One region of the Streptomyces sp. NPDC088812 genome, then DNA from elsewhere that is predicted to be linked to it. Evidence: riboswitches for the same ligand, from Rfam matches in the RefSeq annotation. Region 1 holds a riboswitch; each other region holds the start of a gene.

The links. Region 1 has a riboswitch for thiamine pyrophosphate ahead of ACIP67_RS14530 (thiamine ABC transporter substrate binding subunit). Riboswitches for the same ligand answer to the same signal wherever they lie in the genome.
Region 2: it holds a riboswitch for thiamine pyrophosphate, as region 1 does, so the genes downstream of both, thiC (phosphomethylpyrimidine synthase ThiC) here and ACIP67_RS14530 (thiamine ABC transporter substrate binding subunit) in region 1, are expected to answer to the same signal.
Region 3: it holds a riboswitch for thiamine pyrophosphate, as region 1 does, so the genes downstream of both, thiO (glycine oxidase ThiO) here and ACIP67_RS14530 (thiamine ABC transporter substrate binding subunit) in region 1, are expected to answer to the same signal.

What each region holds. Positions count from the first base shown of each region.
Region 1 is NZ_JBIVJP010000007.1:130,947-135,577, forward strand. Features, by position in the region: gene ACIP67_RS14525 (ABC transporter permease) at 1-86, opposite strand, end outside; gene ACIP67_RS14530 (thiamine ABC transporter substrate binding subunit) at 149-1,225, opposite strand; TPP riboswitch at 1,296-1,402, opposite strand; gene rlmN (23S rRNA (adenine(2503)-C(2))-methyltransferase RlmN) at 1,459-2,565, opposite strand; gene ACIP67_RS14540 (phosphatidate cytidylyltransferase) at 2,700-3,989, opposite strand; gene frr (ribosome recycling factor) at 3,989-4,546, opposite strand.
Region 2 is NZ_JBIVJP010000008.1:133,900-138,530, forward strand. Features, by position in the region: gene ACIP67_RS16240 (YibE/F family protein) at 1-1,482, opposite strand, end outside; TPP riboswitch at 1,555-1,743, shown strand; gene thiC (phosphomethylpyrimidine synthase ThiC) at 1,736-3,532, shown strand; gene ACIP67_RS16250 (hypothetical protein) at 3,746-4,630, opposite strand.
Region 3 is NZ_JBIVJP010000004.1:421,085-425,715, forward strand. Features, by position in the region: gene pknB (Stk1 family PASTA domain-containing Ser/Thr kinase) at 1-274, opposite strand, end outside; gene ACIP67_RS10230 (thiazole synthase) at 392-1,186, opposite strand; gene thiS (sulfur carrier protein ThiS) at 1,190-1,390, opposite strand; gene thiO (glycine oxidase ThiO) at 1,387-2,550, opposite strand; TPP riboswitch at 2,548-2,659, opposite strand; gene ACIP67_RS10245 (hypothetical protein) at 2,712-3,116, shown strand; gene ACIP67_RS10250 (NAD(P)/FAD-dependent oxidoreductase) at 3,215-4,390, shown strand.

The sequences.
Region 1 (4,631 bases):
GTCCCGTCGGAGCCGAGCCCGCGCGCGACGATCGCGGCGACGGGGTAGGCGAAGAAGACCCCGAAGAACGCGACGGGCAGGGCCATGAGCCCGAGCCGCGCCGCGCTCCCGGAACGGCCCGTGCGGGCCGCCGCGCCGCCCGCCTTCGTCACTTCAGTACGAGCGAGGTCCACGACTTGACCCACTGGTCGCGGTGCGCGGCGATGTCCGCCGGGGCCATGGTCTCGGGGTCCTCGGCGGCGGGCCCGTACGCGGTGAACTCGGCGGGCACGGCCGCGCCCTTCAGCACCGGGTAGACGAACATGTTGAGCGGCATGTCCTCCTGGAAGCGCTGGGAGATCAGGAAGTCGATCAGCGCCTTGCCGCCCGCGCTGTTCTTCGCGTTGCTCAGCAGCCCCGCGAACTCGACCTGCCGGAAGCAGGTGCCGGTCGCGACACCGGTCGGGGCGGTGGTGGGCTTGGGGTCCGCGTAGATCACCTCGGCGGGCGGCGAGGAGGCGTAGGAGACGACGAGCGGCCGGTCGCCGCCGGCCTTCTTCCCTCCGGCCGAACCGGAGAACTCCTCGTTGTAGGCCTGCTCCCAGCCGTCGACCACCTTCACGCCGTTGGCCTTCAGCTTCTTCCAGTACCCCTCCCACCCGTCGTCGCCGTACCGGGCGGCGGTGCCGAGGAGGAAGCCGAGGCCGGGCGAGGAGGTGGAGGCGTTCTCGGTGACGAGGAGGTTCTTGTAGGCGGGCTTCGTCAGGTCGTCGAAGGAGGTGGGCGGGGCCAGCTTGTGGTCGGCGAAGTACTCCTTGTCGTAGTTGACGCAGATGTCGCCGTAGTCGACGGGCGTGACCCGGTGCTTGTCCCCGTCGAGCCGGTAGGCGGCGTCGACCTGGTCGAGCCCCTTCGCCTCGTACGACTGGAAGAGGCCGTTGTCGAGGGCGCGGGACAGGAGCGTGTTGTCGACGCCGAAGAAGACGTCGCCCTGGGGGTTGTCCTTGGTGAGGACGGCCTTGTTCACGGCCTGCCCGGCGTCGCCGTCCGTGAGGACCTTCACCTGGTAGCCGGACTGCTTCTCGAACTCCGCGAGCACGTCCTCGGAGACGGCCCACGAGTCGTGGCTGATCAGGGTGACGGTGGTGGAGCCGGAGCCGGACGCGGAATCGTCCGACGATCCGCACGCCGACAGCGTGACGAGGCCGAGGCCGACGGCCGCGGCCACGAACGTCCTGGTGTGCACTGGTTTTCCTCCTGGGGTTGACCAGGAAGAGACGCGGCCCCGCCCGGCGGACCCGGGCGGGGCACAACAGCTTGAGCGGTGACCGAACTTCCTACCCAGAATGACCTGGGCGAGGTTCAGAGGGTCTGCGGCCTGGTGCCGCACTCTCAGCGCTGTGGCGCTCCCCTGTCGGAATATGAAGATGTCATCAGACGGACAGATGTCGGATATGAAGATGTCGTACGGCGCTCAGACTACCGCTCGGTGGCCGCGAGCTGACCGCAGGCCCCGTCGATCTCCTGGCCGCGGGTGTCCCGGACGGTCACCGGCACCCCGTGCGCGGCAATGGCCTCCACGAACGCCTTCTCGTCCTCGGGCCGGGACGCGGTCCACTTCGAGCCGGGCGTCGGGTTGAGGGGGATCAGGTTGACGTGCACCGGTCGGCCCCTGAGGAGGCGTCCGAGGCGGTCACCGCGCCAGGCCTGGTCGTTGATGTCGCGGATCAGGGCGTACTCGATGGACAGCCGCCGACCGGACTTCTCGGCGTACTCGAACCCGGCGTCGAGCACCTCGCGCACCTTCCACCGGGTGTTCACCGGGACGAGGGTGTCGCGCAGCTCGTCGTCCGGGGCGTGCAGCGAGATGGCGAGCCGGCACTTGAAGCCCTCGTCGGCGAACCGGTGGATGGCCGGCACCAGCCCTACGGTCGACACGGTGATCCCGCGCTGCGACAGCCCGAGCCCGTCCGGTGTGGGGTCGGTCAGGGCGCGGACGGCGCCGACGACCCGCTTGTAGTTGGCGAGGGGCTCGCCCATGCCCATGAAGACGATGTTGGACAGCCGGGCCGGCCCTCCGGGGACCTCTCCGTCCCGCAGGGCCCGCATCCCGTCGACGATCTGGTGCACGATCTCGGCGGTCGACAGGTTCCGGTCCAGCCCCGCCTGCCCGGTCGCGCAGAACGGGCAGTTCATCCCGCACCCCGCCTGGGAGCTGATGCACATGGTCACCCGGTCCGGGTAGCGCATCAGCACCGACTCCACGAGCGTGCCGTCGAAGAGCCGCCACAGGGTCTTGCGGGTGGTGCCCTGGTCGGTCGACAGGTGCCGCACGACCGTCATCAGCTCCGGCAGCAGCGCCTCGCGCAGCTTGTCGCGGGCCCCGGCGGGGATGTCGGTCCACTCCGCCGGGTCGTGCGCGTACCGCGCGAAGTAGTGCTGCGACAGCTGCTTCGCCCGGAACGGCTTCTCACCGATCCCCGCCACCGCCTCCTTCCGCTCGGCGGGCGAGAGGTCGGCGAGGTGCCGCGGCGGCTTCTTGGCTCCGCGGGGGGCGACGAAAGTGAGTTCTCCGGGCTTAGGCATGGCCTTACCAGTGTCGCAGATCGACTCGGGTGCCCCGGCTCGCCGTCGTGGCACCCCGCCCCGGGCCGTGACGACGGCGAGCCCCCGTCCGCCGGGGACGGGGGCTCGCTCGACGCGGGTGGGGCGGGTCCCGGTCAGGACGATCCCACGAAGAGCACCAGCAGCAGCCACACCACCGGAGCCGTGGGCAGCAGCGAGTCGAGACGGTCCATGATGCCGCCGTGACCCGGGAGCAGGGTGCCCATGTCCTTGATGCCGAGGTCCCGCTTGATCATCGACTCGCCGAGGTCACCGAGCGTGGCGCTGGCGGCGACCGCGAGGCCGAGCAGCAGGCCCTGCCACCACGTGCCGCCGTCGATGAGGAACTGCATGCACAGCGCGCCCGCGACCATCGCGAACGACACCGCGCCCAGCAGGCCCTCACGGGTCTTGCCGGGGCTGATGCGCGGGGCGAGCTTGTGCCTGCCGAAGCGCCAGCCGACGGCGTACGCGCCGGTGTCGCTGACCACCGTCAGGAGCAGGAACGTCAGCACGCGCTGCGCGCCGTCCTCGGCCGTGAGCATCATGGCGACGAAGGTGGCCAGGAACGGGACGTAGAAGGCCGCGAAGAGACCGGCCGTGACGTCCTTGAGGTAGCCCTCCGGCGGTTCCGTCATCCGCCAGACGAGGACCGCGAGCGCGGTCAGGGCCATGGCAAGCCAGGCGCCCTCGGCCCCCCGGACGTACCCGGCGACGACCATCGCCGCGCCGCCGAGCGCCAGTGGCACCAGGGGCGCCTTGATGCCCTTGCGCTCCTGGAGCCGGCTGGTGAGCTCCCACAGGCCCACCACGACGGCGATCGCTATGACACCGATGAAGACGGCCTTCACCACGAACAGCGAGACGACGATCACCGCGCCGAGCCCGACGCCCACCCCTATCGCCGCACCCAGGTCCCGGCCCGCGCTCTTCTTCTGCGGGGCGGGCGCCGGCTGCGGGGCGTCGGGCATGGGATCCGGATTCTGCGGCGCCGCCGCAGGGGGCAGCGCCGACGGGGTCTCGTCGCGGAACGGCTCGTTGCGGAACGCCTCCTCGCGGAACCCCCCGCCGGGGGGCATCCCGCCGGGGAACGTCCCGCCCGGGGGCGGCGTCCCCCCGCGGTACGGCTCACCGTGAGTCGCCTCACCGGGAGCCGCCCCGCCGCGGAACGTCTCGTCCCGGAACAGGGGGCCGCCCCTGCGAGCGGCCCCCCGGTCGTCATCCTGGTGTCCGTCGTCGGCGGGGACGTCGGGGACGATGGGCATGGGGCGAGTCTGCTGCGCCTCAGGCGCATCGTACGCGGGACCCGCCGGGGAAGCCCCCTGGACAGGCCCCTGGTCGGTGGGCCCCCAGTACCCGGTCGGTGAACCGGCGTGCGGCGGAGCGCCCCAGGAAGAGTCGTTCATCAGACCTCGAGCAGCTCCGATTCCTTGTGCTTGAGGAGTTCGTCCACCTGGGCGACGTACTTCGCGGTGGTGTCGTCGAGCTCCTTCTCCGCACGGCGGCCCTCGTCCTCGCCGACCTCGCCGTCCTTGACGAGCTTGTCGATCGCGTCCTTGGCCTTGCGGCGGACGGAGCGGATGGACACCTTGGCATCCTCGCCCTTGCCCTTGGCGACCTTGATGTAGTCGCGGCGGCGCTCCTCGGTGAGCTCGGGGAACACCACTCGGATGATGTTGCCGTCGTTGCTCGGGTTGACGCCCAGGTCGGAGTCGCGGATCGCCTGCTCGATGTTGCGCAGCGCGCTCTTGTCGAACGGGGTCACGACCGCCATGCGCGGCTCCGGCACGGAGAACGAAGCCAGCTGGTTGATCGGCGTCGGCGCGCCGTAGTAGTCGGCCACGATCTTGTTGAACATCGCCGGGTGCGCACGGCCGGTGCGGATCGCGGCGAAGTCCTCCTTGGCGACCACGACGGCCTTCTCCATCTTCTCCTCGGCCTCGAGGAGGGTCTCTTCGATCACCACTTGCTCCTGCGTGTCTTGAGTAGGCCCGGCTGCGGTTCCCTGTCGGTGGCGGCGGCCGGCTGCGTCGCGTCTTCTTCCTGCA
Region 2 (4,631 bases), on a different contig from region 1:
CAGCGCGGCACCGGCGTAGGCGAGGACGAGCGTGTTGACCACCGACGCGATGTGGTCACGGCCGATCCGGATGGCGGCCCGGTACAGACCGCGCCAGCCCATCGAGGGGTTGGCCTCGTGCAGTTCCCAGACCGCCGACGTCTGGGTGACCGTCACATCGTCCAGGACGCCGAGCGAACCGATGATGATGCCGGCGAGCAGCAGACCGCTCATGTCGATCGACGGATACAGCCCGTGGATCAGACCGGTGTTGTCGTCCGTGTTGCCGGTCAGGGCGGCCCAGTCGATGAACCACGAGCCCAGGAAACCGATCAGCAGCAGCGAGACGAGTGTCCCGAGCACCGCGACCGAGGTGCGGGCCGAGAGTCCGTGACACAGGTAGAGCGCGATCAGCATGATCGCGCTCGCCCCTACGACCGCCACGACCAGCGGGTTCGAGCCCTGCAGGATCGCGGGCAGGATGAAGAAGTTCAGGATCAGGAAACTGATGGCCAGCGCCACCAGCGCCATCACGCCCCGCAGCCGCCCGACGAGGACGACGGCGACCGCGAAGATGGCGGCGAGCACCGCCAACGGAACACGGCGGTTCACGTCGGTGACCGAGTACTGCAGGTCCTTCGGCGCGGAGGGCTCGTAGGCGACCACGACCTGCTGGCCCTCGTGCAACTGCCGTGACTGGTCCGGCTGCACGATCTCCGTGAACGTACGGCCCTTGTCGTCACCGGTGTCCACCCGGATCGTCGCCCGCTTGCAGGTGCCGTTCTCCTGCTGCTCCGCGGAGGAACCCTCGGCCGTCGAGGTGTCGCCGGTCGCGGTGGCGCCCGAGGCGTTCACCGACGAGCAGCTCACGCTCACGACCTTGGTGACCGTCGCATGCTGCGTCTGCCGGTCGAAACCCACCCCGGTGCGCTCGTGCGGCGGAGCACCGCCGGGCCACAGCACGACCAGGCCGGCGAGCACGGCCACGGCGAACGGGATGAGAACGGCCGCGATGACCTTGCGCAGATGCTGGGAGACAGGGGCGGCCGGACCGTGGCTGTGCGAGTGCCCGTGCCCTCCGCCGGAGCCCGGGCCGTACCCTCCGCCGCCAGGACCCGGGCCATGCCCGCCGCCCGGACCGCCGCCGTGTCCACCGCCGAGTTTGTCACCCGGGCCATGCCCATGGCCGTGCCCGCCGTTGTGGGAGCTGCCCGGCCCGTGTCCGCTGTCGGGGGGACCGACCGGTCCGTGCCCGCCACCGAAGCCGGGGTGGCCGTCTCCGTACCCGGACTTCGGAGCGCGTCCGCCCTGGGCATGGGAACTGGCCTCAGGACCGGAGCCAGGAACGGTCCCAGGACCGTGACCGGTGCCCGGACCTGAAGCTGGGTGAGGACGTGGCCCGGGACGCGGCCCTGGACCCGGACCGGGATCAGGACCGTTTCCGGCACCCGGTCCGCGAGGCGGTTCGGGTGGTGGGTACGGGGGGTGGTGTGTCGTGGTCACCGACCGATCATCGCAAGAACGACAGGGGCCCCCTGTTCACCGCGCCCGAATTGCCGCTAGCGTGGGGGCAACCTTTGCACACGCGGGAGCTCGGAGCACCGGGCTGAGAGGGCGCTGACCTCCGTCTTCGCGATGTTTCACGTGGAACGTCACCGAACCGAGTGATGTTTCACATGGAACGTCGGCAGACGGTAGCCGCTGCGTCGACCGCTGAACCTGTTACCGGGTAATGCCGGCGTAGGGAGTAGGTCTCATGACCATCAAGGACGCACGCACGCCTGTCTCCACGCAGATCTCTGCCGAGATCTCCGCCAACGGGGAGGCCGGGAAGTCCATCGGCTGGCACAAGGCGTATGTCGAGGGCGCGCGCCCCGACCTGCGGGTGCCAGTTCGTCAGGTGCATCTCACCAACGGGCAGTCGGTCACGCTGTACGACACGTCCGGCCCGTACACCGATCCGCTCGTCGAGACCGACGTCCGCAGGGGCCTGCCGCCGCTGCGGGAGAACTGGATCATCGCCCGCGGGGACACCGAGGAGTACGCGGGCCGCCCCGTCCGTCCCGAGGACGACGGCATCAAGCACACCTCGCCGCGCGGCGGCCTGCGGAACCTGGACGCGGTCTTCCCCGGACGACCCCGACTGCCGCGCCGTAGCCGGGACGGCAAGGCGGTCACCCAGCTCGCGTATGCGCGCCGCGGCGAGATCACACCCGAGATGGAGTACGTGGCCCTCAGGGAGAACGTGGCGCCCGAGGTGGTTCGCGAGGAGATCGCGGCGGGCCGTGCGGTCCTGCCCGCGAACGTCAACCACCCGGAGATCGAGCCGATGATCATCGGCAAGCGGTTCCTGGTGAAGGTCAACGCCAACATCGGCAACTCGGCGGTGACCTCCTCCATCGAGGAGGAGGTCGAGAAGATGACCTGGGCGACCCGCTGGGGTGCGGACACGGTCATGGACCTGTCCACCGGTCGCAACATCCACACCACCCGTGAGTGGGTGCTGCGCAACTCCCCTGTTCCCATCGGCACGGTGCCGCTGTACCAGGCACTGGAGAAAGTCGACGGCAAGGCCGAGGAACTGACCTGGGAGATCTACAAGGACACCGTCGTCGAGCAGGCCGAGCAGGGCGTGGACTACATGACCGTCCACGCGGGCGTCCGCCTGCCGTACGTCCCGCTGACCGCGAACCGCAAGACCGGCATCGTCTCGCGTGGCGGCTCGATCATGGCGGCGTGGTGCCTGGCCCACCACAAGGAATCGTTCCTCTACGAGCACTTCGAGGAGCTCTGCGAGATCCTCGCCGCCTACGACGTCACGTACTCGCTCGGAGACGGTCTCAGGCCCGGTTCGATCGCCGACGCCAATGACGAGGCGCAGTTCGCGGAGCTGCGCACTCTGGGGGAACTCAACCGGATCGCGAAGCGTTTCCACGTTCAGACGATGATCGAGGGCCCGGGACATGTCCCGATGCACAAGATCAAGGAGAACATCGACCTTCAGCAGGAGATCTGTGATGAAGCTCCGTTCTATACGCTCGGCCCGCTGACGACGGACGTCGCGCCGGCGTACGACCACATCACTTCCGGTATCGGTGCCGCGATGATCGCCTGGTGGGGCACGGCCATGCTCTGTTACGTCACGCCGAAGGAGCATCTGGGCCTGCCCAACCGTGACGACGTCAAGACCGGCGTCATCACGTACAAGATCGCAGCCCATGCGGCCGACCTCGCCAAGGGACACCCCGGTGCGCAGGAGTGGGACGACGCGCTGTCCGACGCCCGCTTCGAGTTCCGCTGGGAGGACCAGTTCAATCTGGCCCTCGACCCGGACACGGCCCGCGAGTTCCACGACGAGACACTGCCGGCCGAGCCGGCCAAGACCGCTCACTTCTGCTCGATGTGCGGGCCGAAGTTCTGCTCGATGAAGATCTCCCAGGACATTCGCCGTGAACACGGGGGATCGCGTGCGGAGATCGAGGAAGGGATGGCACAGAAGTCGCAGGAGTTCGCGGCGGCGGGCAACCGCGTCTATCTGCCGCTCGCGGACTGACACCGAAGGTTCAGCGGCCCGGGGCGGCGCGAGGCTGCCCCATGGACAGGCCCACGGCTTGGCTCGCGGCTCGGCCTGCGCCGGCGTGAGGCCGTAGTGCGCCGGTGGCGCGAGACTCTCGTCGAGGTGAGGGCGCGAGCCGGGCTTGAGCCGGCCCGTACCCAGCCGGGAGTACGGCTTGCGTCCCCTTCGGCGGGGGCGCAAGCCGTGGGCCTATTCCGGCTGGTGTTCGGGCCCTCCGAAGTCCGGGCTGGTGTAGTCCGGGCTGGTGTAGCTCGGCCGGGAGCCGGTCGAGCGCCCGTCGTCCGGGCTGCTGAAGCCCGGACGGTCGTAGCCGATCTTCGGCAGACGGCCGGGGGGCGCCGGTGGGGCCGGGTCGCTGTGCAGTGCGGCGGCCGTGCCCGGGTTGACGAGGGCCTCGCGCAGGAACGGCAGTATGCCCCGTTCCAGCAGGGCTTCTCGCCAGGCTTCCCTGGCGCGGGTCACCTCCTCGCTCAGTTCGGCGTACGGACCGGCCTCCAGGGTCGGCCGGTTGCGCAGGGCCGTGAGGAGGAGTCCCACGGTGGCGACGAGGATCGCTGCCGCGGCGATGGCTCCGAACGCCCAACCGGTGGTGAGCATGGCATGGGCGAACGACTGCCCGGGGTCGAGCATCTTGAGGACGTAGCCGACGAGCAGGAAGATCACCGCGGCGGTGCCGGCGAGGACGGGGGTGAGGACGGCGGCGATGGCGACGGCGCCCGCCCCGGCGGCCTCGGCGGCCTGGGCCGCGTCGCTCATGGTGGCGGCGAGTCCCATCCCGCCCACGTCCGGCTCGCCGTGGCCGGACTCCGGGGTGGGCGAGGACGAGGTGGACGGCGTCGGACGCCGCAGTTCCTCGCGGACCTTCACGTAGTGCTGGTACTCGGTCGCAGCGGCCGCCGTGATGAGAGCGGTGGCGTTGAGCGCCATGGTGCGCAGTTGTTCGGCGTTGAGCCGCTGTCCGACAGCGGTCAGTTCCGGGTGGTGTGGTGCGGAGCGCAGCGCCTCGTCGAGGACCCGCTCGTACTCCTGGCGGTCCTCGCTGTGCAGGTGCTGCGGAACGCTGTTCATGTGCATC
Region 3 (4,631 bases), on a different contig from region 1:
AGACGTACGACCCGTCGGTCCCCTGGTCGAACACCTGCACGACGTTCGGGTGGGCCAGCCGGGCGACGGACTTCGCCTCCCGGATGAAGCGCTCGACGAAGGAGGCGTCGGCGGCGAGTGACGGATGCATCACCTTGAGCGCGAGAACGCGGTCCAGGCGGGTGTCCACGGCCCGGTAGACCGTGGCCATCCCGCCGACCGCGATCCGCGCGTCCACGCGATAACGCCCGTCGAGCAGCTGCCCGACGAGAGGGTCCTGAAGGGTCGTGTCCACGGACGCGAGTGTACGAGCCCGCACGGACACTCCCCCCTCTCCGTCCGCCGTCGGAGCACGACTGGAGCGGAGCTGTGACGCATCCCACCGAGGGGAGACCGGGGGCCGCGGCCGTGGTCAGAACGCGGGACGCTCGGGATCCAGCACGGCCAGGCCCTCCGCCGGGGACGACGCCTCGGCGAAGTGGCGCCGGGGGATCCGGCCCGCCAGCCGGGCCAGCCGCCCCGCCTCGACCCCGGCCCGCATCGCGTGGGCCATCCGCTCGGGGTCCTGCGCCCGCGTCACCGCCGACGCCAGCATCACCCCCGCGCACCCCAGCTCCATCGCCAGTGCCGCGTCCGAGGCCGTGCCGGCCCCCGCGTCCAGGATCACCGGCACGCGCGCGTGCTCGACGATCAGCTGGAAGTTGTGCGGGTTGCGGATGCCCAGCCCGGACCCGATCGGCGAGCCGAGCGGCATGACCGCCGCACAGCCCACGTCCTCCAGCTTCCGCGCCAGCACCGGGTCGTCGTTGGTGTACGGCAGCACCGTGAACCCGTCGTCGACCAGCGTCTCGGCCGCGTCGAGCAGCTCCACCGGGTCCGGCAGCAGCGTCCGCTCGTCGGCGATGACCTCCAGCTTGACCAGGTCGGTGCCGAGCGCCTCGCGCGCCAGCCGGGCCGTCAGCACCGCCTCCCCGGCCGTGAAGCAGCCGGCGGTGTTCGGCAGCACCCGGATCCCGAGCCGCTCCAGCACCGACAGCACGGATCCGTGCACCGAGGGGTCCACCCGGCGCATCGCGACGGTCGTCAGCTCGGTCCCCGAGGCGACCAGCGCGCGCTCCAGCACCTCCAGGCTGGGTGCCCCGCCCGTGCCCATGATCAGACGGGACGAGAACGCCGTCCCGCCGAGGACGAAGGGATCGTCGGCCATGGTTCAGCCTCCCTGTACGGCCGTGAGGACTTCCACGCGGTCTCCCTCGGAGAGGGCGGTGGCGGACCACCGCGCGCGCGGGACGACGGTCTCGTTGAGCGCGGCGGCCACCCCGGAGGGCGCCGCCGTCAGGGACCGTACGACGGCGTCGAGGGCGGTGCCGGCCGCCACCTGGCGCCGCTCACCGTTGACGGAGATGTTCATGCGGGCTGCTCCGAGAGTGCGGCGGCGCCGAAGCGCCGGGGGGTGAAGGGACGGGCCTCCTCGGGAAGTTCCCCGGTGGCCAGGACGTGCGCCATCGCGTCGCCGGTCACCGGCGTCAGCAGCACACCGTTGCGGTAGTGCCCGGTGGCCAGCAGCAGGCCGTCCAGTCCGGTCGGCCCGAGCAGCGGCGCGTTGTCCGGCGACCCGGGGCGCAGTCCCGCGCGCGTCTCCGTCAGCGGCAGCTCGGTGATCCCGGGGACCAGCTCGTGCGCGTCCCGCAGCAGCTGGTACACGCCCCCGGCCGTCACCGTCGTGTCCCAGCCCAGTTCCGCACTGGTCGCGCCGACGACCAGCTCGCCGTTCTCCCGCGGCACCAGGTACACCTGGCTGCCGCGCACCACGGCCCGCACCGTCCGGCTCAGGAACGGCGCGTACGCCCGCGGCACGGTCAGCCGCAGCACCTCCCCCTTCACGGGCCGCACCGGCGGCAGCACCTCGTCCGGCACCCCCGCGAGCCGTCCGCTCAGGCTGCCGGCCGCGAGCACCACCTGTCCCGCGCCCAGCGCGTCGCCCGCGCGCGTGAGGACGCCGGCGGCCCGGCCGGCCACCACGGACAGCCGCTCCGCCCAGGTCCGGTGGAAGACCACCCCGGCCCGCTCGCACGCGGCCACCAGCGCTCCCGCCAGCCGCCGCGGATCGATCTGGTGGTCGCCGTCCACCCGCAGTCCGCCGCGCACCCCCGGCGCGAGCATCGGCTCCAGCCGCCGGCACTCCCGCCCGGTGAGCCACTCCGACTCCAGCCCCGTCCGCCGTTGCAGGGCGTGCAGGTCCCGCAGGTGGGCGCGGTCGTCGGCGTCGAGGGCGACCGCGAGCGTGCCGCAGCGGCGGTAGCCGAGGTCGTGACCGGTGAGATCGCTCAGCTCGGCCGCGAAGCCGGGGTAGCGGCGGGCCGAGGCGAGGTTGAGGCCGAGCAGCGTCTGCTCGCCGTAGTGCAGCTCCGTGACGGCGGCCAGCATCCCGGCCGCCACCTGCGCGGCCCCACCGCCCGGTTCCGGGTCGACCACCGCCGTGGCGAACCCTCGCTGCGCGGCCCGCCACGCCGTGACCAGCCCGATGATGCCGCCCCCGACCACGAGGACGTCTGACGTACGTGAGGACATGGGCGTCCAGCCCCTCCCTTCGCCGGCATGACCCGGATCAGGTTCGTACGGTCGGAGGCCGCCAGCCTCCCTCTCAGCCCGGTGCGTCCGGGCTCCCGCGAGTGCTCTACGGTGGCCACCCTAGCCCGACGCCGGACGACTCAGTAAGGGAGCCTCCGCCCGTGACCCGCCCGCCCGTCTCCCCCCACGCCTCCCCGGCGGACGGCCCCGCCCCGCGCCACCGGTCCCTCGACGGTCTCGTCCTCGCCCCCGTCGCCGACCAGGCCCCCGGCCAGGTGGGGACCCGCACCCGGTTCACGTACCACGAGAAGGACGGCGAGATCTGGGCCGAGTACGCGGGGGGCGACGTCGTACGCGGGCATCTGGTGGGTACGCGGGAGGGAGACCGGCTCGACTTCCGCTACGTCCAGCTCAAGCGGGACGGCGCGACCTCGTCGGGGCACTGCGTGGCGACGGTCGTGGAACTGCCCGACGGCCGGGTCCGGCTCGAGGAGACGTGGGAGTGGGAGTCCGGGCCGGGCAGCGGCACGAGCGTTGTGGAGCAGGTCACGGAGCACGGCCCCTGACTGACAGATCGTCAGTTGTCTATGGTGATCAGGTGAGCGAGCGGACGCAGGACGAAGACAGGTCATCGGCGCGGCGCGTGGTCGTCGTCGGCGCGGGCATGGCCGGGGTGCAGACCGCGGTCGCGCTGCGCGAACAGGGCTTCACCGGCACGGTGAGCCTGATCGGCGCGGAGCCCCACCAGCCCTACGACCGGCCACCGCTGTCCAAGGCCGTCCTGCTCGGCAAGGCGGAGGGCTCCGCCCTCGACGTCGACTTCGAGGGCCTGGGCATCGATCTGCGGCTGGGCAGCGAGGCCCTCGGCGTGCGCGTCGCCGACCGTGAACTGGACACCGAGGCCGGGCCCGTCCCGTACGACGTCCTGGTCCTCGCCACCGGCGCGGAACCGATCCGGCTCCCCGGCGCCGAGGGCGTGCCCGGTGTCCACCTGCTGCGCACCCTGGACGACGCCGAACGCCTCCGGCCCGTGCTCGCCCGGCAGCACGACGTCGTGGTCGTCGGCGCCGGCTGGATCGGCGCGGAGTTCGTCACGGCGGCCCGGGAGGCCGGCTGTGCCGTCACCGTCGTCGAGGCCGCCGGGCGTCCGCTGGCCGGCGCCCTGCCCGCCGAGGTCGCCGCCCCGATGACCGCCTGGTACGCCGACAGCGGCACCGCGCTGCGCACCCACGCGCGCGTGGAGCGCGTCGAGCCCGGCGCCGTCGTCCTCGACGACGGCTCGCGGCTGCCCGCCGGCGCCGTCGTGGTCGGCATCGGCGCCCGCCCCGCCACGGCCTGGCTGGCCGGCTCCGGCATCGCCCTCGGCGCCGACGGCGAGGTCGTGGCCGACGCCCATCTGCGCACCTCCGCGCCGGACGTGTACGCGGTCGGCGACTGCGCCTCCTTCCCGTCGGCCCGGTACGGCGAGCGGCTCCTCGTCCACCACTGGGACAACGCCCTCCAGGGCCCGCGCACGGTGGCGGCGAACATCCTCGGCGAGGCCACCGGCGAGCCCCTGGCGGTCTACGACCCGGTCCCGTACTTCTGGTCCGAGCAGTTCGGCCGTTTCGTCCAGTACGCCGGCCACCACACCGGCGCCGACACCACCCTGTGGCGCGGCGACCCGTCCGGACCGGCCTGGACGGTCTGCTGGCTGCGCGAGGACCGCCTGGTCGCCCTCCTGGCGGTGGGCCGGCCCCGCGACCTGGCCCAGGGACGCCGGCTGATCGAGGCGGGCACGCCGATGGACCCGCGGCTGCTCCAGGACCCGGCGCGCCCGCTGAAGGCGGCCACCGCCTGACGCGTCCGGGCGCGCCGCGCGGGGCGGACGCGTGGCGGCTTCGGGGCGGGCGTGGCGGCTTCATGGCGAGCGTGGCGGCGGCCTGGAGGCGGGAACGGTGACGGGTTCGAGGCGGGAACGGTGACGGCCTCGACGTGGGAACGGTGACGGCCTCGACGGCGGGCACGGCGGCGGGTTCGAGTGAGCGTGGCGGCGGTCCGACCGCGGGAGCGGCGGGCGGTTCCGATACGAACGGCTCGCC